3 regions of the Streptomyces sp. NBC_01410 genome follow, and region 2 is predicted to be linked to each of the others. Evidence: riboswitches for the same ligand, from Rfam matches in the RefSeq annotation. Region 2 holds a riboswitch; each other region holds the start of a gene.

Region 1 (7,551 bases), 1.8 Mb from region 2:
CGGGGCATTCGTGGGTCGAGGTTCGGCCCACAGCGAGCGGAGTGCGTTGGTGGCCATCTGATCAGCCTAGGCGGCCCGCGTGCTCGGTGTATCCGCTGAAAGTACAAGAGCTCGGCTGTGCCAACGGCCAGGTCGAATCAGGCTCCGCGGCTGATGTGCCCGCCGCCGGCATCCGTGAAGGTGGAAGCACCCACCCAATCAAGCCAGGGAGCGTTGTGATGAGAACGCCTCAATCCCATACCGCACTAGAGAATCCGCCGTCCCAGAGCACGCTGGAAGATCTGCGCATGCCCGTGCAGGCCAAGCTCGCAGCAGCATGGACCAGCTTCATGTTCCTCTACATCTACGTCGACTACCTCGCCCTGTACAAGCCCGGCTTCGTCGACGACATCCTGGCCGGCATCGTCCACGAGTTCGACATCGGTCCAACCTTTGTCGCCATTGCGCTCACGCTCATGGCCATCCCGATCCTCATGATCCTGCTCTCCGCGACACTGCCCGCCCGTGTCAACCGCACCATCAACCTCGTCGTAGCAACGCTCTACATCCCCGTCTCGATGTTCAACGCGGTAGGGGAGTCTTGGACCTACTTCTACTTCTACGGCCTCTCCATCGGACTCGAGGTGCTGCTCCTGGCCTTCATCCTGCGCTCCGCCTGGACCTGGCCACGCCGCATCGCATCACCGGCGACCCTGGCAGCCAGCCTCGACAGCGAGCCACTCCGCAGGCCGCAGCAGGCGTGACTGCCCGCCCCGCGCCCGACCATCCTTCGCTCGCGCCACCCGCGGGCACGGTCCATTCAGCGGTGACCTGATGGTCATGCCGGTGTGGCGATGCTCCAGGGATCGCCCAGAAAGGCGTTGCGTAGGGCTGTGAAGACCTCGACGCCGTGGGCTTTGGCCGTGGCGATGTAGGAACGGACGCGGCAGAACGCGGTGAGTCCTCGCATGCTGCGCCAGCTCCCGCTGATCTTGGCTTGGAGCTTGGCCATCCTGATCGCCTGCTCGGCCCACGCCTGATGTTCGGGGTCGGACTCCCACACGGCCTTGAGGTCGCGCAGCAGGTGAGCGCAGCACAGTTGCACCTGGGTGACCTTCCCGCCACGGGTGGGGTCGCTGTATTTGTGGTAGCCGTGCCAGTCATCGCGGATGAGCACTCCGGCGAAGCGCGGCAGGATGTCGAAGCCGTCCACGGCGGCGTGGCGCGATCTGACCACGGATCGTCACCCGCCGGCCGCCCGTTCCTGCCGCACGGTGCACGACGATCGGCACTGTGCCCATGCCCTCAGGCTCGGACACCTCGCGGTTCACAGCACACCGAGGTCTGTATCGGGTCGGCAGTACGGGCACGCCGTGATGCCGTCTTCTGTGATTGCGCGGAGTGCTTGCTCGCGGGTCAGCAGTTTCGTGGGATTGCCAGCCATACGGCAGTCGCTCATGTGTACCGCGTCCGGGCTGGGCTTACCGCCTGCTCTCAGCATCGACAGCTTCCATGCAGGCTCGCGGGGGCAGAGTGCGTGCCGCGCGCGCAGCTGCTGCCTCCTGGCGCTCCAGTTCTGCGATGGATTCGTCAGTGCGGCGCAGCTGCCATGCGAGCCACTGGCGGACGCTGCGCAGGCGTTCCAGGCGGGGCACTTCTTCGGACACGTGTTCGAGTCTAGGTCTTCGGGAGTCCCAGTTCGACAGAGAGGCCACAGCGGGGGAGAGGTTCGCCATGCCGTGGTCGAAGGCTCCAGTGGTATCGCTCGCGCTTCCCCTTGGCCCGCTGGCCAGCCAGAACGCGCTCCGGGCTGGGCCGTCTGTGGGCCGTCCGAGGGTGCCCACCATTGACCGACAACGACCGACAACGCCTACCCCGCAAGCCGACGGCCCCAGGTCACGAGAATCCTTCTGCGACACTGGTGGGACCATGCCCAAGCCCGGAGAACTCACTTTCGTCGCGCCCCGCGGAGCCAAGAAGCCCCCGCGGCATCTCGCCGACCTCACGCCCGCCGAGCGCAAGGACGCCGTCGCCGCGATCGGCGAGAAGCCGTTTCGTGCCAAGCAGCTCTCGCAGCACTACTTCGCGCGGTACGCCCACGACCCCGCCCAGTGGACCGACATCCCCGCATCCGCGCGCGAGAAGCTCGCCGCCGAGCTGCTGCCGGATCTGATGTCCGTCGTACGGCACATCTCGTGCGACGAAGAGACCACCCGCAAGACCCTGTGGCGGCTTCACGACGGGACGCTCGTCGAGTCCGTACTCATGCGCTACCCGGACCGGGTGACCATGTGCATCTCGTCGCAGGCCGGCTGCGGAATGAACTGCCCCTTCTGCGCCACCGGGCAGGCGGGACTCGACCGCAATCTGTCGACCGCCGAGATCGTGCACCAGATCGTCGACGGCATGCGCGCGCTGCGCGACGGCGAGGTGCCCGGAGGCCCGGCGCGGCTGTCCAACATCGTCTTCATGGGCATGGGCGAGCCGCTCGCCAATTACAAGCGGGTCGTCGGCTCCATCCGCCGTCTCACCGACCCCGAGCCGGACGGTCTCGGTCTCTCGCAGCGCGGGATCACCGTTTCCACCGTCGGTCTGGTGCCCGCGATGCTGCGCTTCGCCGACGAGGGCTTCAAGTGCCGCCTCGCCGTCTCGCTGCACGCGCCGGACGACGAGCTGCGCGACACCCTGGTCCCGGTCAACACGCGCTGGAAGGTCCGCGAGGTCCTGGACGCGGCTTGGGAGTACGCGGAGAAGTCCGGCCGCCGTATCTCCATCGAGTACGCGCTGATCAGGGACATCAATGATCAGGCGTGGCGGGGCGATCTGCTCGGCCGCCTGCTCAAGGGCAAGCGCGTCCACGTGAATCTGATCCCGCTCAACCCGACGCCGGGCTCGAAGTGGACGGCATCGCGCCCCGAGGACGAGAAGGCCTTCGTGGAGGCGATCGCGGCCCACGGTGTGCCCGTGACCGTACGGGACACCCGTGGCCAGGAGATCGACGGAGCGTGCGGACAGCTCGCGGCGTCCGAGCGGTAGTCTGGGCTCGAACCATTTGCATATTCCGACAGGGGAGCGCCACAGCGCTGAGAGTGCGGCACATGCTTGGAGACAAGCACGTGGTCGCAGACCCTCTGAACCTTGCCCAGGTCATTCTGGGTAGGAAGTTCGGTCATCACTCAAGCTGTTGCGCCCTGCTCACGCCGTGTGAGCAGGGCCGCGTCTCTTCCTGGTCACTCCAGGAGGAATTCAGTGAGCACCACCAAGAAGGTGGCGGTTTCCGCCATCGCCGTCGCGCTCGGCGTCTCGACGCTCGCCGCGTGCGGGGAGTCCAAGGACTCCGCCACGGACAGCGGTCCGAAGTCCAAGACCGTGACGCTGGTCAGCCATGACTCGTTCGTCGCCTCGCCCGCCGTACTGAAGCAGTTCACCAAGGAGACCGGCTACACGGTCAAGGTGCTCCAGAGCGGCGACGCGGGCGCTGCCCTCAACAAGGAGATCCTCACCAAGGGCTCCCCGCAGGGCGATGTCTTCTTCGGCGTCGACAACACCCTCCTCTCGCGCGCACTGGACAACGATCTGTTCACGCCGTACGAGGCCAAGGGCCTGGACCAGGTGCCCGACGAGGTGCAGCTCGACAAGGACAAGCACCGCGTCACGCCCGTCGACACCGGCGACATCTGCGTCAACTACGACAAGAAGTACTTCGCCGACAAGAAGCTGGCTCCGCCGCAGTCCTTCGACGACCTGATCAAGCCCGAGTACAAGAACCTGCTGGTCACGGAGAACGCGGCGACCTCGTCGCCCGGCCTCGGCTTCCTCCTCGGCAGCATAGGCAAGTACGGCGAGGACGGCTGGCAGGACTACTGGAAGAAGCTGAAGAGCAACGGCGTCAAGGTCGTCGACAGCTGGGAGCAGGCGTACAACAACGAGTTCTCCGGTTCCGCCGGTGGCAAGAAGGCCAAGGCGGACCGCCCGCTGGTCGTCTCGTACGCCTCCAGCCCGCCGGCCGAGGTGGTCTTCGCCAAGCCGCAGCCGACCGAGGCGCCCACCGGCGTCGCGACCGGAACCTGCTTCCGTCAGACGGAGTTCGCGGGACTCCTGAGCGGCGCGAAGAACGAGGAGGGCGGCAAGGCCCTGCTGGACTTCATGATCTCCAAGCAGTTCCAGGAGGACATGCCGCTCAACATGTTCGTCTACCCGGTGATCAAGGGCGCGAAGCTGCCCGAGGCGTTCACCAAGTTCGGCGCTGTCGTCGACAAGCCGGAGACCGTCGCTCCCGACAAGATCGCCAAGAACCGTGAGCAGTGGGTCCAGTCATGGTCCTCGCTCGTAGTGAAGTAACGAAGTCCGTCCGGTCCTCCGTCCGCGGTTCCGTTCGGGGGAATGCGGCACGGCTCGGGCTGATGGCCGGGCCCGCCGTGTTCTTCGCGGTCTTCTTCGCCTACCCCGTCGTCTCGATCGTCGGCCGCGGCCTCCAGGTCGACGGGGTATGGCAGTTCGGGCGGATCGGCGAGGTGCTGAGCCGCGCCGACATCCAGCGCGTGCTGTGGTTCACCGCCTGGCAGGCGCTCGCGTCCACCGCGCTCACGCTGCTGATCGCGCTGCCCGCCGCGTATGTCTTCGCCCGCTTCGACTTCCCGGGCAAGCAGCTGCTGCGGGCGGTGGTGACCGTTCCGTTCGTGCTGCCGACCGTCGTCGTCGGGACCGCGTTCCTGGCCCTCCTCGGCCGTGGGGGACTGCTGGACGAGCTGTGGGGCGTCCGGCTGGACACCACTGTGTGGGCGATTCTGCTCGCGCATGTCTTCTTCAACTACGCCGTCGTCGTACGGACCGTGGGCGGTCTGTGGTCACAGCTCGACCCGCGTCAGGAGGAGGCCGCGCGCGTGCTGGGTGCCGGGCGGTTCGCGGCCTGGCGGCGGGTGACGCTGCCCGCGCTGGGACCCGCCGTGGCCGCCGCCGCTCTTATGGTCTTCCTCTTCACCTTCACCTCGTTCGGCGTCGTACAGATCCTCGGCGGACCGACGTTCTCGACGCTCGAGGTGGAGATCTACCGGCAGACGGCCCAACTGCTCGATCTGCCCACGGCGGCCGTGCTCACGCTGGTTCAGTTCGCCGCGGTGGGCGCGATCCTGGCGGTGCACGCGTCGACGGTCCGGCGGCGGGAGACCGCGCTGAAGCTGGTCGACCCGGCTCAGACCGCGCGCCGGCCGCGCGGTCCCCGGCAGTGGGCACTGCTCGGCGGGGTCCTGCTCACCGTGCTGCTGCTGATCCTGGTGCCCCTCGGAGTGCTCGTCGAACGCTCGCTGGACGGGCCGGGCGGTTACGGCTTCGACTTCTACCGGGCCCTGCAGTCGACCGGAGACGCAGGCAGCAGCTTCCTCGTCCCGCCGATCGAGGCGATCTGGAACTCGATGCGGTACGCGCTGGCGGCGACCGGCATCGCACTGCTCATCGGCGGGCTCGCGGCCGCCGCGCTCACCCGGCGCGCGGGACGGTTCGTGCGCGGGTTCGACGCGCTCCTGATGCTTCCGCTCGGGGTCTCCGCGGTGACCGTCGGCTTCGGCTTTCTGATCACCCTCGACAAGCCGCCGCTGGATCTGCGTACCTCGTGGATTCTCGTACCACTGGCGCAGGCACTGGTCGGTGTCCCCTTCGTCGTACGGACCATGCTGCCCGTCCTCCGGGCGGTCGACGACCGGCTGCGCGAGGCCGCGGCCGTGCTCGGAGCCTCGCCGCTGCGGGTCTGGCGTGAGGTCGATCTGCCGATGGTGCGGCGTGCCGTACTGATCGCGGCGGGGTTCGCCTTCGCCGTGTCGCTCGGTGAGTTCGGGGCGACCGTCTTCATCGCCAGGCCCGACCGTCCGACCCTGCCGGTCGCCGTGGCACGCCTGCTCGGGAGGCCCGGCGAGCTCAACTACGGTCAGGCGATGGCTCTTTCGACGATCCTGATGGTGGTGTGCGCGGCAGCGGTGCTGCTCCTCGAACGCATCCGTACCGACAAAACCTCCGGGGAGTTCTGATGGCCTTGCTGCGACTGGAGGATGTGACCGTACGGTTCGGGGCGCGCGCGGCGCTCGACGCGGTGGACCTGGAGGTCGCCGAGCACGAGATCGTCTGCGTGCTCGGGCCGAGCGGCAGCGGCAAGTCCACCCTGCTGAGGATCGTTGCCGGACTCCAGTCCGCGGACACCGGGCGGGTGCTGCTGTCCGGCGCCGACCAGGCGGGGGTGCCCGTGCACCGGCGCGGAGTCGGGTTGATGTTCCAGGACCACCAGCTCTTCCCGCAGCGCGACGTGGGCGGCAATGTCGCCTTCGGGCTGCGGATGCGCGGTGTCGGCCGGGCCGAACGGGCCCGCCGCGTCGATGAGTTGCTGACGCTCGTCGGGCTGCCTGCCGCACAGCGCCGGGCGGTGGCCTCGCTGTCCGGCGGCGAGCAGCAGCGGGTGGCGCTGGCCCGGGCGCTCGCGCCGGAGCCCCGGCTGCTGATGCTGGACGAGCCGCTCGGCCAGCTGGACCGGGGGCTGCGGGAGCGGCTTGTCGTCGAACTGCGGGAGCTGTTCGGGCGGTTGGGCACCACCGTGCTGGCGGTCACTCACGACCAGGGTGAGGCTTTCGCCCTCGCCGACCGTGTCGTGGTCATGCGGGACGGGCGGATCGCCCAGGCCGGCACTCCGCTGGAGGTCTGGCAGCGGCCCGCGTCCGAATTCGTCGCACGCTTCCTCGGCTTCGACAACGTGGTGGCGGCGACGGTGAGCGGGACGGCCGCCGACACGGTGTGGGGCAAGATCCCGGTGCCGGACGGCTCGCCGCAGGGCGAGTGCAAGATCCTGGTCCGGCCCGCGGGCGTACGGCTGGACGACGCGTCGTCCGGGCTGGCGTGCAGGGTCGAGGGGCTTACGTTCCGGGGCAACCATGTCGCAGTACGGCTGAGGCCCGCCGGCGCGCCGCCGCTGGAGGCGGAGTGCTCCCTGCGGGACGCGCCGGAGGAAGGAGCCGAAGTGGGCGTGGTCTTCGGCGCCGAGGACGTGGTCGTGCTCAGCGAACGGTGACGACCTCTTCCGGACGCAGCTCGTCGGCGCCGGGCTCCTGCGGCTGTGGCTCCGTGCCATGAGCCTCCGGCGCGCCGAACCAGGCGACCGCGACGGCGCCCGCCACCGCCAGGACGAACCCGAGGAACGCCATCCAGGCGAAGCCCTCGCGCGAGGTGTCGCCCAGCCACAGGACGCCGATCATGCCCGGCAGTACGGTCTCGCCCACCACCAGCGCCGCCGTCGCACCGTTCACCGAGCCGATCTGAAGGGCAATCGTGTGCAGATACATGCCGCCGATCCCGGCCACCAGGATCGCGTAGAGCGCCGGGTCCGCGAGCAGAGCGCCCAGGTCGAAGGGGTCGATGCCGTTCAGTACGCGTACGCCGACACCCAGAGCGCCGAAGCCGAGACCCGACAGCAGACCGGCCAGGATCGCGGCGCGGGCGCCGAGAAGACGTACGACGACGGTCCCGCCGACCATCAGCAGCAGCGAGATCGCCAGCAGCCACCAGTGCGTCGCGATCGGGGTGTGGCCACTGCCC
Region 2 (7,551 bases):
CCGCCAGGGCCTGCCCGTCGTCTCCGACGGCCGGCCGGCCGGAACCCTTCCGGTCACCGCCTGGGTCGACAACGACCACGAAGCCGCCGTACTCGATCTGCTCGACCATCTCGCCGACGCGGGCGCCCGCCGGATCGGCCTGCTCACCGGCACCACCACCGACACCTACACCCGTCTGTCCACCACCGCCTATCTGAGCTGGTGCGAGCGCGTGGGCCAGGATCCGGTCTACGAGTCCTACCCCGCCCACGACCCGTGCGCCGGCGCAGTCGCCGCCGACCGGCTGCTCGCCCGCCCGGACAGACCCGACGCGGTCTACGGGCTCTTCGACCCCAACGGCACCGATCTGCTCGCCGCCGCCCGGCGGTACGGCCTGCGCGTCCCCGAGGATCTGCTGCTCGTCTGCTGCAGCGAATCGACCGTGTACGCCACCACCGAACCGCCCATCACCACGCTCTCGCTCAAACCGCGCAGGATCGGCACAGCGGTCGTCCAGCTCCTCATCGACGCCATCGAAGGCATCAACGAAGACCGGCCGGTTGAACAGGTGATACCCACCGAACTGATCGTGCGGACGTCCTCGCAGCGCCGCCCTCCGCGAACGACCGTGAGCGCCCCGCGATCACCTTCACCGGACTAGACCTGATAAATCGGGACGAAACAACCGGCGAACCAGGGGTGCTGACGGATTCACCACCCCTGGTGCGTCACACAGCGCGGAGCTCATTCCTATGATGGGCGCACGACACCGCGGACCACCCCGACCAGGCTGGGCCGAGAGGTGAACGGCGGCGCGACGGTGGTGGAGGGGTCGATGACTCAGGGGGCCGGTCAAGGACCCGTGGTGCGGACGGCGACATTGCGCGATTTCCGTGTGCCGCCGTATGCGCAGGTGCCCGTGCAGTCACAACAGTCACCTCAGTCGAGCCATCCCGGCAACGCGGTCCCCGAGGGCGAAACCCCGGACGGCTACACCCCCACCGCGCGCGACCTCCCGGTGATCAGCGCCGGCGGTCCCGGCGACACCGTCCAGGTGCAGGTCGCGCCCGACGAGGCGCCCGCGCCCGAAGGCCTCGGTCCGCTCTATGTCGTCGGCGATGTCCACGGCTATCTCGACGAACTCGTCGCCGCCCTCACCGAACAGGGCCTCATCGACGCCGAAGGCAAATGGGCGGCGGGCCATGCCCGCCTCTGGTTCCTCGGCGACTTCACCGACCGCGGTCCCGACGGAATCGGCGTCATCGACCTCGTCATGCGGCTCTCCGCCGAGGCCGCGGCCGCCGGCGGCTACTGCAAGGCCCTGATGGGCAATCACGAACTGCTGCTCCTCGGCGCCAAGCGGTTCGGCGACACCCCGGTCAACTCCGGCGCCGGCACCGCCACCTTCCAGGCCGCCTGGCTGCTCAACGGCGGTCAGAAGTCCGACATGGACCGGCTCCAGGACGTCCATCTCCAGTGGATGGCGCGGCTCGACGCGGTGATCGAGGAGGACGAGCATCTGCTGATGCACTCCGACACCACCGCGTATCTGGAGTACGGCTCCAGCATCGAAGACGTCAACGACACGGTGCACGCGATCCTCACGCGCAATGACGCCGACGAGTGCTGGGACCTGTTCCGCAAATTCACCAAGCGCTTCGCCTTCCGTGACGACGCGGGACCGCAGGCCGTACGCGAACTGCTCGCGGCCTACGGCGGCAACCGCGTCGTCCACGGCCACAGCCCCATTCCGTATCTGCTCGGCGAGGTGGGCACCGAGGACGGCGAGGACGGAGCACGTCCGGTCGTCGAAGGCCCGCATGTGTACGCGGACGGGCTCGCGATCGCCATGGACGGCGGCGTGACCATGGCCGGAAAGCTGCTTGTCGTCCAACTTCCTCTGTCCAATTGAGCAGAGCCCGGCAGGCGATTTACGGAAAGCCCCTGTCACGCCGTGCCGTAACCGCTCTACCATCGGCTTATCCGTAGCAGGCTCTCCTCCGTTTCTGCCCAACCGCCCGATCCATGCGGGCAACCCGGCCCTACGGAGCATCGGGGGATGCACATGAACAGCGCTCCGCACCTGCTGACCGAGGACCGCGCCGAGTACGAGCGCATCCTCGACGACGCGCTGCGCAACGCCCATGACCGTCCGGACCTCGCTGCCGTGGGGCAGCGCCTGAACGCCGAACAGCTGCGCACGATGGCCCTGAACGCGACGGCACTGATCACCACCGCCGCCGCCGCCGAGTACGAGCACTACACAAAGATCCGCGAGGACATGCGTTCCCCCGCGGCCGCCGCTTCCACCCGGATCTCCGTGCCCGCCTCCGCCGCCGACGGGGCGTCCCAGAACGGCGCCGGGTTCGCCGCCGTCATAGCCGTGCTGGCCCCGGTGCTCGCGGGGACAGCCGCACTGATCTTCCTGCTGGTGGGCTACATCCTGAAGATGCTCAGCCCCACGCCCTCCTTCGCGGCGACCATGGTCGCGGCGGGCTGGTTCTTCGCAGCCCTCACGGCGGCCGCCATTCTGGTCGCCGCGATAGGGCTGCTGCTGACCGCGCTGCGCAATGGCGCGACCCAACTCCCGGCCGAGGAATCAACGGGCGAACTGCCCGACGAGGTGTCCCGGGCCAAAGAGGCCTGGCGGCACGCCCTGCTGGAGCGCGGTCTCCTGCCCTTCCTGCGAGCAGCGCTCGCCGACCCCAGCGCCGACCCGACCTCCGCGGCCCCGCCGCGCCATGTGAGCCGTATCCCGAAGGTCGGCTACAGCGGCCCGGACTACTCCAGCCCGAGCGAGGGCTCGACATCGGGCCAGCGCCCCACCTTCACCAGCCCGGACTTCACGAGCCCGGACTTCGGCGGCCCCGAGCACCAGCCGGAGTGATCCCCGGCCGGTGCTGGGGGGACACCACTCAGCGGCGCGCGCCCCGGCGGGGCATCACTCCGCGATCGGCAGATAGACGCGATTGCCCGCGGCGGCGAACTCCTTCGACTTCTCCGCCATACCCTCCTCGATCTCCTGCTTCGAGCCACCGTGCTGGCGGCGGATGTCCTGCGAGATCTTCATGCTGCAGAACTTCGGACCGCACATCGAGCAGAAGTGCGCGGTCTTCGCCGGCTCGGCCGGGAGCGTCTCGTCGTGGAACTCCCGTGCCGTGTCCGGGTCGAGGGCCAGATTGAACTGGTCCTCCCACCGGAACTCGAACCGGGCGTCGGACAGCGCGTCGTCCCACTCCTGGGCGCCCGGGTGCCCCTTGGCGAGGTCGGCCGCATGGGCAGCGATCTTGTAGGTGATGACGCCCGTCTTGACGTCGTCACGGTTCGGCAGGCCCAGGTGCTCCTTGGGCGTGACGTAGCAGAGCATCGCCGTGCCCCACCAGGCGATCATCGCCGCCCCGATGCCGGAGGTGATGTGGTCATACGCGGGGGCCACGTCCGTGGTGAGCGGGCCGAGCGTATAGAAGGGGGCCTCCTCGCAGATCTCCTGCTGGAGGTCGATGTTCTCCTTGATCTTGTGCATCGGGACGTGACCGGGGCCTTCGATCATCGTCTGCACTTGGAAACGCTTAGCGACCGAGTTGAGTTCCCCGAGCGTGCGCAACTCCGCGAACTGTGCTTCGTCGTTGGCGTCCGCGATCGAGCCGGGCCGCAGACCGTCGCCGAGGGAGTACGTCACGTCGTACGCGGCGAGGATCTCGCAGAGCTCCTCGAAGTTCTCGTACAGGAACGACTCCTTGTGGTGCGCGAGACACCAGGCCGCCATGATCGAGCCGCCGCGCGAGACGATGCCGGTCTTGCGGTTGGCGGTCAGCGGGACGTACGGCAGCCGCACACCCGCGTGGACCGTCATGTAGTCGACGCCCTGCTCGGCCTGTTCGATGACCGTGTCCTTGTAGATCTCCCAGGTCAGTTCCTCGGCCTTGCCGTCGACCTTCTCGAGCGCCTGGTAGAGCGGCACGGTGCCGATCGGCACGGGAGAATTGCGCAGCACCCACTCACGGGTGGTGTGGATGTTGCGGCCGGTGGAGAGGTCCATGACCGTGTCCGCGCCCCAGCGCGTCGCCCAGGTCATCTTCTCGACCTCCTCCTCGATGGAGGAAGTGACCGCGGAGTTGCCGATGTTGGCGTTGACCTTCACCAGGAACCGCTTGCCGATGATCATCGGCTCGATCTCCGGGTGGTTGACGTTGGCGGGAAGGACCGCGCGACCTGCGGCGATCTCCTCGCGTACGACCTCGGGGGAGACGTTCTCGCGGATCGCGACGTACTCCATCTCCGGCGTGATCTCGCCCCGGCGGGCGTACGCGAGCTGCGTCACCGCCTGCCCGTCGCGTCCCCGCCGGGGCTGGCGCGGGCGGCCGGGGAACACCGCGTCGAGGTTGCGCAGACCGCCCCTCGGCGAGGTGTGCTTGATCCCGTCGTCCTCGGGGCGGACGGGACGGCCCGCGTACTCCTCGGTGTCGCCGCGGCCGATGATCCAGTTCTCCCGCAGCGGCGCAAGCCCGCGGCGGACGTCGGTCTCGACGTTCGGATCGGTGTACGGGCCGGACGTGTCGTACAGCGTCACGTCCTTGCCGTTGGTGAGGTGCACCTGGCGGACCGGCACCCGGAGGTCGGGACGCGAGCCCTCGACGTATCCCTTGTGCCAGCCGATGGACTTCCCGGCCTCGGGCTGATTCGAGGCAGGCGTGCGTGCATCCTGAACGGTCATCGTGACCTACTCCCTACGCCGGCATTACCCGGTAACAGGTTCGGCGGTCGGCGCAGCCGTTTCCGTACGGTTCGTACGGATTTCAGCGCCCTCTCAGCCCGGTGCTCCGAGCTCCCGCGTGTGCAAAGGTGCCACCACGCTAGCGTCATTTCCGGCGTGCTGAACAGTGGGCCCCGTCGTTCTTGCGATGATCGGTCGGTGACCTCATCGCCGACACCCCCGCCGCAGACGCCCGAGCCCCATGGCCACTCGCACAGCCATGGGCCCGCCGCACCCGTCTCGCAGCACCTCCGCAAGGTCATCGCCGCGGTGCTGATTCCTTTCGCCGCGGCCGTCGTCGTGGGCCTCGTCGTGCTCTGGCCTGGCGGCGCTCCCGGCCATGAGCGCACCGGTGTCGGCTTCGACCGGCAGACCGAGCAGGGCAAGGTGGTTCGGGTCGAGAAGGTCGACTGCAAGGACGTGAACGCCGCGCAGGTCCCACCGACCGGCGACACCTCCACACCCGAGGGACGTGAGGCGGTCAACGCCCAGCAGGGCACGTGCAAGAAGGCGACGGTCAAGGTCACCACCGGCAAGGACAAGGGCCGCACCTTCGTCGAGATCGTCCAGCCGGACGCGACCCGTCAGTTGAGCGAGGGCCAGGGTGTGGTGGTGGCGTACGCCCCCGACGCGCCCCGTGATCTTCAGTACTCCGTGACCGACGTGGACCGCGAGTTCCCGCTGGCGCTGCTGGCCGGGATCTTCGCGCTCGTGGTGGTGCTGGTGGGGCGGATGCGCGGTGTGATGGCGCTGATCGCGCTCGCTGCTTCCTTCGCCGTACTGACCCTGTTCATCCTGCCCGCGATCCTGCAGGGCTCCAATCCGCTGATCGTCGCGGTGGTCGGAGCGAGCGCGATCATGCTGATCGCGCTCTATCTGTGCCACGGGCTGAGCGCGCGCACCTCGGTCGCGGTGATCGGCACCCTGATCTCGCTGCTGGTGATCGGGTTGCTGGGCTCGCTGTTCATCGGCTGGGCGAGTCTGAGCGGCAACACCGACGACAGCACCGGCCTGATCCATGGCCTGTTTCCGAACATCGACTTGAGCGGTCTGCTGCTGGCGAGCGTCATCATCGGCTCGCTCGGTGTGCTCGACGATGTGACGGTGACCCAGACCTCGGCGGTGTGGGAACTGCATCAGGCGGACCCGGGCATGGGCCGGCGGGCGCTCTACCGGGCCGGTATCCGCATCGGCCGGGACCACATCGCGTCCGTCGTCAACACGCTCGTACTGGCTTACGCGGGCGCCGCGTTGCCACTCCTGCTGCTCTTCTCGATCGCCCAGAGCAGTGTGGGGACGGTGGCCAGCAGCGAGTTGGTGGCGGAGGAGATCGTACGGACCCTGATCGGTTCGATCGGCCTGGTCGCCTCGGTGCCTGTGACCACCGCGCTGGCTGCGCTGGTGGTCTCCGCCGACCGGCCGGGTCCTCTCCCGGCGACAGGCCGGGCTGCGATGCGTGGCGGCAGTGGCCGCCGGCGTAAGAGGTAGCGGGCACAAGCCGTAGATGCCCCGGCGCCGCTCAGCCGGCGTTCTCCTCCGCGAGGATGCGCCCGAGGGCCTCGTCGAGATTGCACTCGAAGTCGACGACCGTACGCTCCTGCCCCAGCGGCACCAGCTTGTCCGTGCGGTCGAGGAAGGCCACGAGCGGCGCGGCACTCACCCGGAACAGCGCCCGGTCGCAGCCGACCTGGAGCCGGATGGCCACATCGGACAGCTTCCCGGGACGCGTCGGCGCGATGTGCACATCGCCGTCCCCGCTCGGGCCGTTGATGCCGTCCACCAGCAACTCCCGACCGAAGGTCCAGGTCACAGGCGCATCTCCGGGCAGGTGAAAGGTCATCCGCACGGCGAACGGATCCTTCGTCTCGTACCGGATCTCCACCGGGATCCGGAAGGAGAGCTCCTCGGAGACAAGGAAACTCATGAGGACCTCGGCCTGGACCGACTCGCGCATCATGTACCCCGCAGTGGATGAAGCAGTGAACGGAAGCTCGTCAAAAAGGCCAGGAAAGATCCCCATGGCCCTCTTGACGTAATCGTCCAGTACGCGCTCGAAGATCACAAGGAGTGAGTTTTCAGATACTGATAGAGAGCGCCAGCGAGCTGAGAACGGCCCACACCTCGACTGCAGGGGTACAAGGGGTGTCGGCGAGGGCGACGACAGGAAGCGGAGGGCCTGCCTCGCGCGCGAGCTGTCTCGCGGGGGCTCCGCCCCGATGGGAGCCCGCAGCCTCCAGAAGCCGCAGCGGCCGCCGCTCGGGGTGTCCTCCCGGCCGGGCTAACGCCCGTCCGGATATGCCCCTCTTGGTCACTACCAGTCGCTGCGCGAGCTGGAGGACGACATGAACTTCCGTACGACAAAGACGAGTCCGCCGACAAGTGCGGCGAACAGCAGGACCTTGAAGAGCAGTCCGATCACAAAGCCGATCACGCTCGCGATCAGGCCGCCGAACAGCACGAGGGCGATGACGGGCACCGCGACCCACTTCACCCACCACGGCATCCCCGCGAATATCTCCCGCACAGCCATCGTCCCTACCTCGTTTCTCTGGGTTCCTGGCTTCGATGCTATGCGCGAGGGGTGACGTCCGGGGGCCCGCGAGCCCTTGATCTCCCCTGAGCGAACCCCTAGGGACCGGGCAGGGTTCCGGTCAGCTCTCAGGGGGAGAAAAGACCACCATGACCCGCAGATCCTCGGTGATGTGGTGGAACTTGTGGGCCACTCCGGCGGGGACATAGACCACACTGCCCCGTCCGACCTGGGTCGTCTCCATCCCGACCGTGATGGAGGCGCGGCCGCTGACGACGAAGTAGACCTC
Region 3 (7,551 bases), 2.0 Mb from region 2:
TCGGCGGCGCACTCAGCGCGAAACCGCTCGTCCTGCGCCGGATTTCCGGCGGGCGTCGCCCAGCCGCGCGGATTGGCGACGAAGACCTGAACGGTCTCCGCCGCCAGCTCACGGGCGTACGCGAGACCGGTGGTGGCGAGGCCGCCGGCCACGGGGACATGGCCGCCGACGGGGTTGCGCATGAGAACTACAGTCCCTTGGTCTTGATGGTGATCGTGCTGCCCTCGGGCGCCTGCTGGTCCGCCGCGACGGACTGGCTCTCCACCGTGTCGCCGAGGAAGGGGAAGCTCTTGTCGACCTTGACCTCGAAGCCCGCCGACTCCAGCTTGCTCGTGGCCTCGTCGACCTTCAGACCGACGACATCCGGGACGTCGAGCATGCGGGGGCCCTTGGAGACCGTCAGCGTGACGGTGTCGCCGCGAGCCAGCTGGGTGCCCTCGGCCGCGGACTGCTCGGCGACGGAGCCCGCCTCCTCGGGGGAGTTGATCTGCTCGGAGGCGATCTTGACCTTGAAGCCCGCGCCGGTGAGCTGACTCGTGGCGTCGTCCACCGACTCACCGGTCACAGCCGGGACCTCGATCGGCGCGCCCCTGCTGACGACGACGGCGACCGCGGAATCGGGGCTGCGGCGGGTCCCGGATGCCGGGTCCGTGCTGATCACCGCCCCCTGCTCGATCTCCTCGCTGAACTCCTTGGTGACCACGCCCGGCGCGAGACCGGCCTTCTCCAGCTCGCTCTCGGCCTGGGCGAGCGGCTTGCCCTTGACGTCGGGGACCCGGACGATCTCGGGGCCGCGCGAGACGAAGACGGTCACCGAGCCGTTGCCGCGGATGCGCTCATTCGTCCCGGGGTCGGTCTTGATGACCGTGCCCCGCTGGACCGTTTCGCTGAAGTCGTACCGGACCTTCTTCACATCGAGTCCGGCGCTCTTCAGCTCCTGCCTGGCGTCCTTCTCGGTCTTGCCGATCAGGGCCGGGACCCGCGTGAACTGCCCGGAATTGATGTACCAGACGCCCGCGCCCACGCCGAGCGCGAGCAGCACCGCGACCAGGGCGGCGAGCAGGCCGCGCCGGGGGACGGCGCGGCGTCCCGCCGGCCGGGACCGCTCCGGCGGCTCCGGAGGCGGCATCGTCAGCCGGGCGGTGTGGTTGACCCCGGGCTCCTCGCGGGGGAGTACGCGGGGGATCACGCTGGTGGCGTCCTCCGAGGCGGGCGCGAGCCCGGCAGCGGGCTCGGCCCCATCGGCCGTCAGTGCCTGCGGCGGCATCAGGTCCAGCTGCTCGTCGCTGAGCGGGGCGCGGGCCGCGCGCGCCTCTGCGAGCAGCGCGACCGCGTCGTAAGGGCGCACCTCCGGATTGCGGGCGGTGGCGCTCGCAACGAGCTCGTCGAGCTCGACGGCGAGCCCCGGCACCAGGGCGGAGGGCGCAGGCATGTCCTCGTTCATATGCTGGAACAGGACCTGAGCGGGGGTGTCACCCGAGTGCGGCTTGGAGCCGGTCAGCATCTCGTAGAGGACGACCCCACATGCGTACACGTCGGCCCGGGTGTCGGACGTGCCGTACTCGATCTGCTCGGGAGCGAGGTACGAGACCGTGCCCAGCACCGTGCCGGTGGTGTTGGTGACCGAGCCGACCGCACGCACGAGACCGAAGTCGGCGACCTTGACCCGGCCGTCGTCCCCTATCAGCACGTTCTCCGGCTTCATGTCCCGGTGGACGAACCCGGCCCGGTGCGCCGCGCCGAGCGCCGCCAGCACGGGCTCCAGGATGTCGAGCGCCGCCCGCGGCTGGAGCGCCCCGCGCTCGCGCAGTACGTCGCGGAGCGTGCAGCCAGCGACGTACTCCATGGCCAGGTAGACGTACGCACCCTCGGCGCCCTGGTCGAAGACCGCGACCACATTGGGGTGGGCGAGGCGCGCCACGGACTTGGCCTCGCGGATGAAGCGCTCCACGAAGGAGGCGTCGGTGGCGAGGGCGGGGTGCATCACCTTGAGCGCGAGCACCCGGTCGAGCCGGGTGTCGACGGCCCGGTAGACCGTGGCCATCCCGCCGACTGCGATGCGCGCGTCGACGCGGTAGCGGCCGTCGAGCACCTGCCCGACGAGGGGGTCCTTGAGGGTCGTATCCACGCGGGAGATTCTACGAGTCATGGCTGGCGGGGCGGATGCGGTGGGGTGGGACCGGAGCGGTACTGCAGCCGAGCTGTGACGCGGGGCCCGTTCTTCGGGGCCGCTGCCCCGAACCCGGTGCGCCTGCGGCGGGCTTTCCCCCACCCCGCCCCTTCCCGTAACCGGGGGCTCCGCCCCCGGACCCCCGCTCCTCAATCGCCGGCGGGGCTGAATCATTCAGCCCGTCCGGCGTTTGAGGACATGCGGCCGAAGGTCGCATACGGGGTCCGGGGCGGAGCCCCGTCGGGGGTCTGGGGCGGAGCCCCAGTTCGGGAAGGGGCGGGGTGGGGAAAACGCCCCGCGCAGCGGTCAGAACGCCGGGCGTTCCGGGTCCAGGACCGCCCGGCCCTCGACCGGCGACGACGCCTCCGCAAAGTGCCGCCGCGGAATCCGCCCCGCCCGCCGCGCCAGCCGCCCCGCCTCCACCGCGTGCCGCATCGCCTCCGCCATCAGCACCGGCTCCTGCGCCCGGGTGACCGCCGATGCCAGCATCACCGCCGCGCAGCCCAGCTCCATCGCCAGCGCGGCGTCGGACGCCGTACCGGCCCCGGCGTCCAGAATCACCGGCACGCGCGCGTGCTCGACGATCAGCTGGAAGTTGTGCGGGTTGCGGATGCCCAGGCCGGAGCCGATCGGCGAGCCCAGCGGCATGATCGCCGCGCAGCCCACGTCCTGAAGCTTCCGGGCGAGCACCGGGTCGTCGTTGGTGTACGGCAGCACGGTGAAGCCGTCGTCGACCAGGGTCTCGGCGGCCTCCAGCAGCTCGATCGGATCGGGCAGAAGCGTGCGCTCGTCCGCGACGACCTCCAGCTTGATCCAGTCCGTGCCGAGCGCCTCACGCGCGAGACGCGCGGTCAGGACGGCCTCGCCCGCCGTGAAGCACCCCGCCGTATTGGGCAGGACGCGGATGTTCAGCTTCTCCAGGACGGACAGGACGGAGCCCTGGACGGTCGGGTCGAGGCGGCGCATCGCGACGGTGGTGAGTTCTGTGCCGCTCGCGGCGAGGGAGCGTTCGAGTGTGTCGAGGCTGGGCGCTCCGCCCGTACCCATGATCAGCCGGGAGTTGAACGCGGTGTCGCCGATGGTCAGACGGTCGTCGGCCATGCGCTCAGCCTCCCTGTACGGCGGTGAGAACCTCGACGCGATCGCCGTCGCCGAGCAGCGTGCCCGACCACTGGCCGCGCGGGACGACCGCCTCGTTGACGGCTGCGGCGACCCCGGACGGCGCGGCGGTCAGGGCGGCGACCAGGCGGTCCAGGGTCGTTCCGGTGGCGAGTTCACGCGCCTCGCCGTTGACGGAGACGGAGACGGACACGGAGACGTTCATGCGGGCTGCTCCAGACGCACGGGAGAGAAACGCAGCGGCGTGAAGGCTCGGGCCTCGTCCGGCAGCACGCCGGTGACGAGCAGCTCGGCCAGCACATCGCCGGTGACGGGGGTCAGGAGCACCCCGTTGCGGTAGTGGCCGGTGGCCAGATGGAGACCGGGCAGGGCGCTCGGGCCGAGCAGCGGCGCATTGTCGGGGGAGGCGGGCCGCAGCCCCGCGCGGGTCTCGGTGAGCGGCAGCTCGGTGATGCCGGGCACCAGTTCGTGAGCGTCGCGCAGCAGCTCGTAGACCCCGCCGGCGGTGACCGTCCTGTCCCAGCCGAGCTCCTCGCTCGTCGCGCCGATCACCAGCTCGCCGTTCTCGCGCGGCACCAGATAGACATCGCTGCCGCGCACGACGGCCCGCACGGTCCGGGACAGGAAGGGGGCGTACGCGGTCGGCACGGTCAGCCGCAGGACCTGGCCCTTCACCGGCCGTACGGGGGGAAGCACCTCTGCCGGTACGCCGCCCAGCCTGCCGCTGAGGCTGCCGCCCGCCAGGACGACCTGGTCCGCGGTGAGCTCCTCGCCGTCCGTCAGTACGGCTCCGGCCGCCCGGTCCCGTACCACCGAAAGCCGTTCGGCCCAGCCCCGGTGGAAGATCACTCCGGCGCGCTCGCAGGCCGTCACGAGCGCCCCTGCCAGCCGTCGCGGATCGACCTGATGGTCGCCGTCCACCCGCAGGCCCCCGCGTACGCCGGGCGCGAGCATCGGTTCGAGGCGCCGGCAATCGCGCCCGCTCAGCCATTCCGACTCCAGGCCGGACCGGTGCTGCAGGGCATGCAGTTCACGCAGATGCGCCCGGTCGTCGGCGTCGAGTGCGACGGCGAGCGTGCCGCAGGCGCGGTAGCCGACCGACTGCCCGCTCGCCTCCTCCAGCTCGGCGACGAAGGCCGGATAGCGGCGCCCCGATTCGAGGTTGAGACCGAGCAGTGTCTGCTCGCCGTAGTGCAGTTCGGTGACGGCGGCGAGCATGCCCGCGGCGACCTGTGCGGCCCCGCCGCCCGGCTCGGGATCGGCGAGCGCGACCCGCAGTCCGCGCTGTGCGGCTCGCCAGGCCGTGACCAGGCCGATGATTCCGCCCCCGATGACGAGGACATCTGAAGTGTGCGTTTCGGAAATACGCGACATGGGCGTCCAGCCCCTCCCTTCGCCGGCATGACCCGGATCAGGTTCGTACGGTCGGAGGCCGCCCAGCCTCCCTCTCAGCCCGGTACGTCCGGGCTCCCGCGAGTGCCTTACGGTGGCCACCCTAACCCCAGCCCTCAACTCGCAGTAGGGGAGCAGGCGCTGTGGCGGTCGCCGGCGGGGGGCGGCGCGGGCGTCGCCGAACCCGCTTCCTGACGGACCGTCAGGTGCGTAAGGTTGCAGGGTGAGCGAGCAGCAGCAGACAGCACAGGCAGCGCGGCGCGTGGTCGTCGTCGGCGCGGGAATGGCCGGGGTCCAGACCGCCGTGGCCCTGCGCGAGCAGGGCTTCACCGGACCCGTCACCCTGATCGGCGCCGAGCCCCACCAGCCGTACGACAGGCCGCCCCTCTCCAAGGCGATCCTGCTCGGCAAGGCCGAGGGCTCGGCCTTCGAGGTCGACTTCGAGGCACTCGGCATCGAGCTGCGGCTGGGCTGCGAGGTGCAGGGCGTGCGCCCGGGCGATCATGAGCTGGACACCGAGGCGGGAGCCGTGCCGTACGACGTCCTGGTCATCGCCAGCGGCGCCGAGCCGATCACGCTGCCGGGCGCCGAGGGCGTTGCCGGGGTTCATCTGCTGCGCACCCTCGACGATGCCGCACGGCTGCGCCCCGTCCTCGTCGAGCAGAACGACATAGTGGTCGTCGGCGCGGGCTGGATCGGCGCGGAATTCGCCACGGCCGCCCGCGAGGCCGGCTGCACGGTCACCGTCGTCGAGGCGGCCGACCGGCCCCTCGCGGGCGCCCTGCCCGCAGAGGTCGCCGCCCCGATGACCGACTGGTACGCGCAGTACGGCGTCGAACTCATCACCCACGCGCGCGTGGCCGGCATCGAGCCCGGAACGGTGATCCTCGCCGACGGCCGTGAGCTCCCGGCCGGAGCCGTGGTCGTCGGCATCGGCGCACGCCCCGCCACCGGCTGGCTCGCGGGCTCCGGCATCGCGCTCGGCCCGGACGGCGCAATCACCGCGGACGAGCATCTGCGCACCTCGCTGCCCGATGTGTACGCGGTCGGCGACTGCGCCTCCTTCCCGTCCGGCCGCTACGGCGAACGGCTGCTCGTGCACCACTGGGACAACGCCCTGCAGGGGCCGCACACGGTGGCCGCCAATGTCATCGCGAGCGCTCGCCGGGAGCCGGAGCAGGTCTACGACCCGGTGCCGTACTTCTGGTCCGAACAGTTCGGCCGTTTCGTGCAGTACGCGGGCCACCACGCCACCGCCGACACGATGGTGTGGCGCGGCGATCCGGCGGACGCCGCCTGGACGGTGCTCTGGCTGCGCGAGGGCGCCCTGGTCGCACTCCTCGCCGTCGGCAGAGCCCGCGACCTGGCGCAGGGACGCAAGCTCATCCTGGCCGGCGCACGGCTGGATCCGGACCTCGCGACCGACCCGTCGGTCCCTCTGAAGACGGCGGCACAGACGTAGTCCGGGCAGGGTCCGGGTACCGACTGTCAGTCCGGGATGGCACGCTTGTCCTGTGACCGAGATTGACGCAAAGATCGATGCTCTCGTCCCCGCCTGGCTCCACCTTCCCGACATCGCGGAAATGCTCGATGTCGAGGTGACACGCGTACGGCAGCTGGTCAAGGAAGGCCAGCTGATCGCCGTGCGCCGTGGTGAGAACCGGGCGCTTCAGGTACCTGCCGCCTTCATCGACGGCAACAAGGTGGTCAAGGGTCTCGCCGGGACCCTGACCCTCCTGAGGGACGACGGCTTCACCGACGAAGAAATGCTGGAGTGGCTCTTCACTCCCGACCCGAGCCTGCCGGGCACGCCCGCGCAGGCGCTCAGCGAGAATCGCGGCACGGAGGTGAAGCGCCGGGCCCAGGCGCTCGCCGTCTGACCTGGCTTCCGGAGTCCTGAGCGTCCGGTTCTCGGCGCCCCGGACGCCGGAAGGACAACACCACGCGGTGTGCGGGCAGAGGCCGAGTGGCCCCCGCCCGCACACCGCCGACCCAACGGGGGGAACACCCATGTCCACGGCTCGTGAGCTGCTGTCCGACGCCCGGCTCTATCTGTGCACGGACGCCCGGAAGAAGCAGGGCGACCTCGACGGCTTTCTCGACGCCGTGCTCTCCTCCGGGGTCGACATCGTGCAGCTGCGCGACAAGGGCATGGAGGCGGCCGAGGAGCTCGAACACCTCCAGGTCTTCGCCGAAGCCTGCCGCAGGCACGGCAAGCTGCTCGCCGTGAACGACCGCGCGGACGTCGCCCACGCCATCGGCTCCGACGTGCTGCATCTCGGACAGGGCGACATCCCCGTACCCGCCGCCCGCGCGATGCTCGGCGAGGACGTCCTGATGGGCCGCTCCACACACGCCGAGTCCGAGGTGGACGCCGCCGCCGTCGAGCCCGGCGTGGACTACTTCTGCACCGGCCCCTGCTGGCCCACCCCCACCAAGCCCGGGCGGTACGCGCCCGGGCTCGGCCTCGTGCGCTACGCGGCGGGGCTCGGGACCGACCGGCCCTGGTTCGCGATCGGCGGTATCGACGCGGGCAATCTGGACGAGGTGCTGGAGGCGGGCGCCCGCAGGATCGTCGTCGTACGCGCGATCACCGAGGCCGACGATCCGGCAGCCGCCGCCGCGGATCTCACCAAGCGGATACGGACCTACGGCCAGTAGGCTTTTTGGTGAATTTCACTGTCCGATGGGTGGACTCGGGTTGGGTGACCCTCAGGCCCTGGATAATCTGCGAGTATGGCCCTTGGCACAGCTTCGACCAGGACGGATCACGCACGTACTGTGCGCGACCTGCTCGCGACCGGTAAGACGTCCTACTCTTTCGAGTTCTGGGCGCCCAAGACCGAGAAGGGCGAGCGGAACCTCTGGAA

The links. Region 2 has a riboswitch for thiamine pyrophosphate ahead of thiC (phosphomethylpyrimidine synthase ThiC). Riboswitches for the same ligand answer to the same signal wherever they lie in the genome.
Region 1: another riboswitch for thiamine pyrophosphate. It lies ahead of OG741_RS28625 (thiamine ABC transporter substrate binding subunit); the one in region 2 lies ahead of thiC (phosphomethylpyrimidine synthase ThiC).
Region 3: another riboswitch for thiamine pyrophosphate. It lies ahead of thiO (glycine oxidase ThiO); the one in region 2 lies ahead of thiC (phosphomethylpyrimidine synthase ThiC).

Annotation. Positions count from the first base shown of each region.
Region 1 covers NZ_CP109530.1:6,190,627-6,198,177, forward strand. Annotated here, with positions in the region: gene OG741_RS28600 (sensor histidine kinase) at 1-57, opposite strand, end outside; gene OG741_RS28605 (DUF6326 family protein) at 288-743, shown strand; gene OG741_RS28610 (transposase) at 818-1,216, opposite strand; gene OG741_RS28615 (DUF6233 domain-containing protein) at 1,307-1,480, opposite strand; gene rlmN (23S rRNA (adenine(2503)-C(2))-methyltransferase RlmN) at 1,909-3,015, shown strand; TPP riboswitch at 3,036-3,160, shown strand; gene OG741_RS28625 (thiamine ABC transporter substrate binding subunit) at 3,229-4,320, shown strand; gene OG741_RS28630 (ABC transporter permease) at 4,383-5,999, shown strand; gene OG741_RS28635 (ABC transporter ATP-binding protein) at 5,999-7,027, shown strand; gene OG741_RS28640 (hypothetical protein) at 7,014-7,551, opposite strand, start outside.
Region 2 covers NZ_CP109530.1:4,399,620-4,407,170, forward strand. Annotated here, with positions in the region: gene OG741_RS20140 (LacI family DNA-binding transcriptional regulator) at 1-640, shown strand, start outside; gene OG741_RS20145 (metallophosphoesterase) at 815-1,891, shown strand; gene OG741_RS20150 (hypothetical protein) at 2,039-2,866, shown strand; gene thiC (phosphomethylpyrimidine synthase ThiC) at 2,921-4,693, opposite strand; TPP riboswitch at 4,687-4,821, opposite strand; gene OG741_RS20160 (YibE/F family protein) at 4,892-6,220, shown strand; gene OG741_RS20165 (SsgA family sporulation/cell division regulator) at 6,252-6,686, opposite strand; gene OG741_RS20170 (DUF5326 family protein) at 7,044-7,256, opposite strand; gene OG741_RS20175 (cupin domain-containing protein) at 7,384-7,551, opposite strand, start outside.
Region 3 covers NZ_CP109530.1:2,386,218-2,393,768, reverse strand. Annotated here, with positions in the region: gene OG741_RS11045 (deoxyribonuclease IV) at 1-182, opposite strand, end outside; gene pknB (Stk1 family PASTA domain-containing Ser/Thr kinase) at 188-2,128, opposite strand; gene OG741_RS11035 (thiazole synthase) at 2,477-3,271, opposite strand; gene thiS (sulfur carrier protein ThiS) at 3,276-3,494, opposite strand; gene thiO (glycine oxidase ThiO) at 3,491-4,663, opposite strand; TPP riboswitch at 4,661-4,773, opposite strand; gene OG741_RS11020 (NAD(P)/FAD-dependent oxidoreductase) at 4,905-6,143, shown strand; gene OG741_RS11015 (Rv2175c family DNA-binding protein) at 6,196-6,561, shown strand; gene thiE (thiamine phosphate synthase) at 6,692-7,342, shown strand; gene metF (methylenetetrahydrofolate reductase [NAD(P)H]) at 7,418-7,551, shown strand, end outside.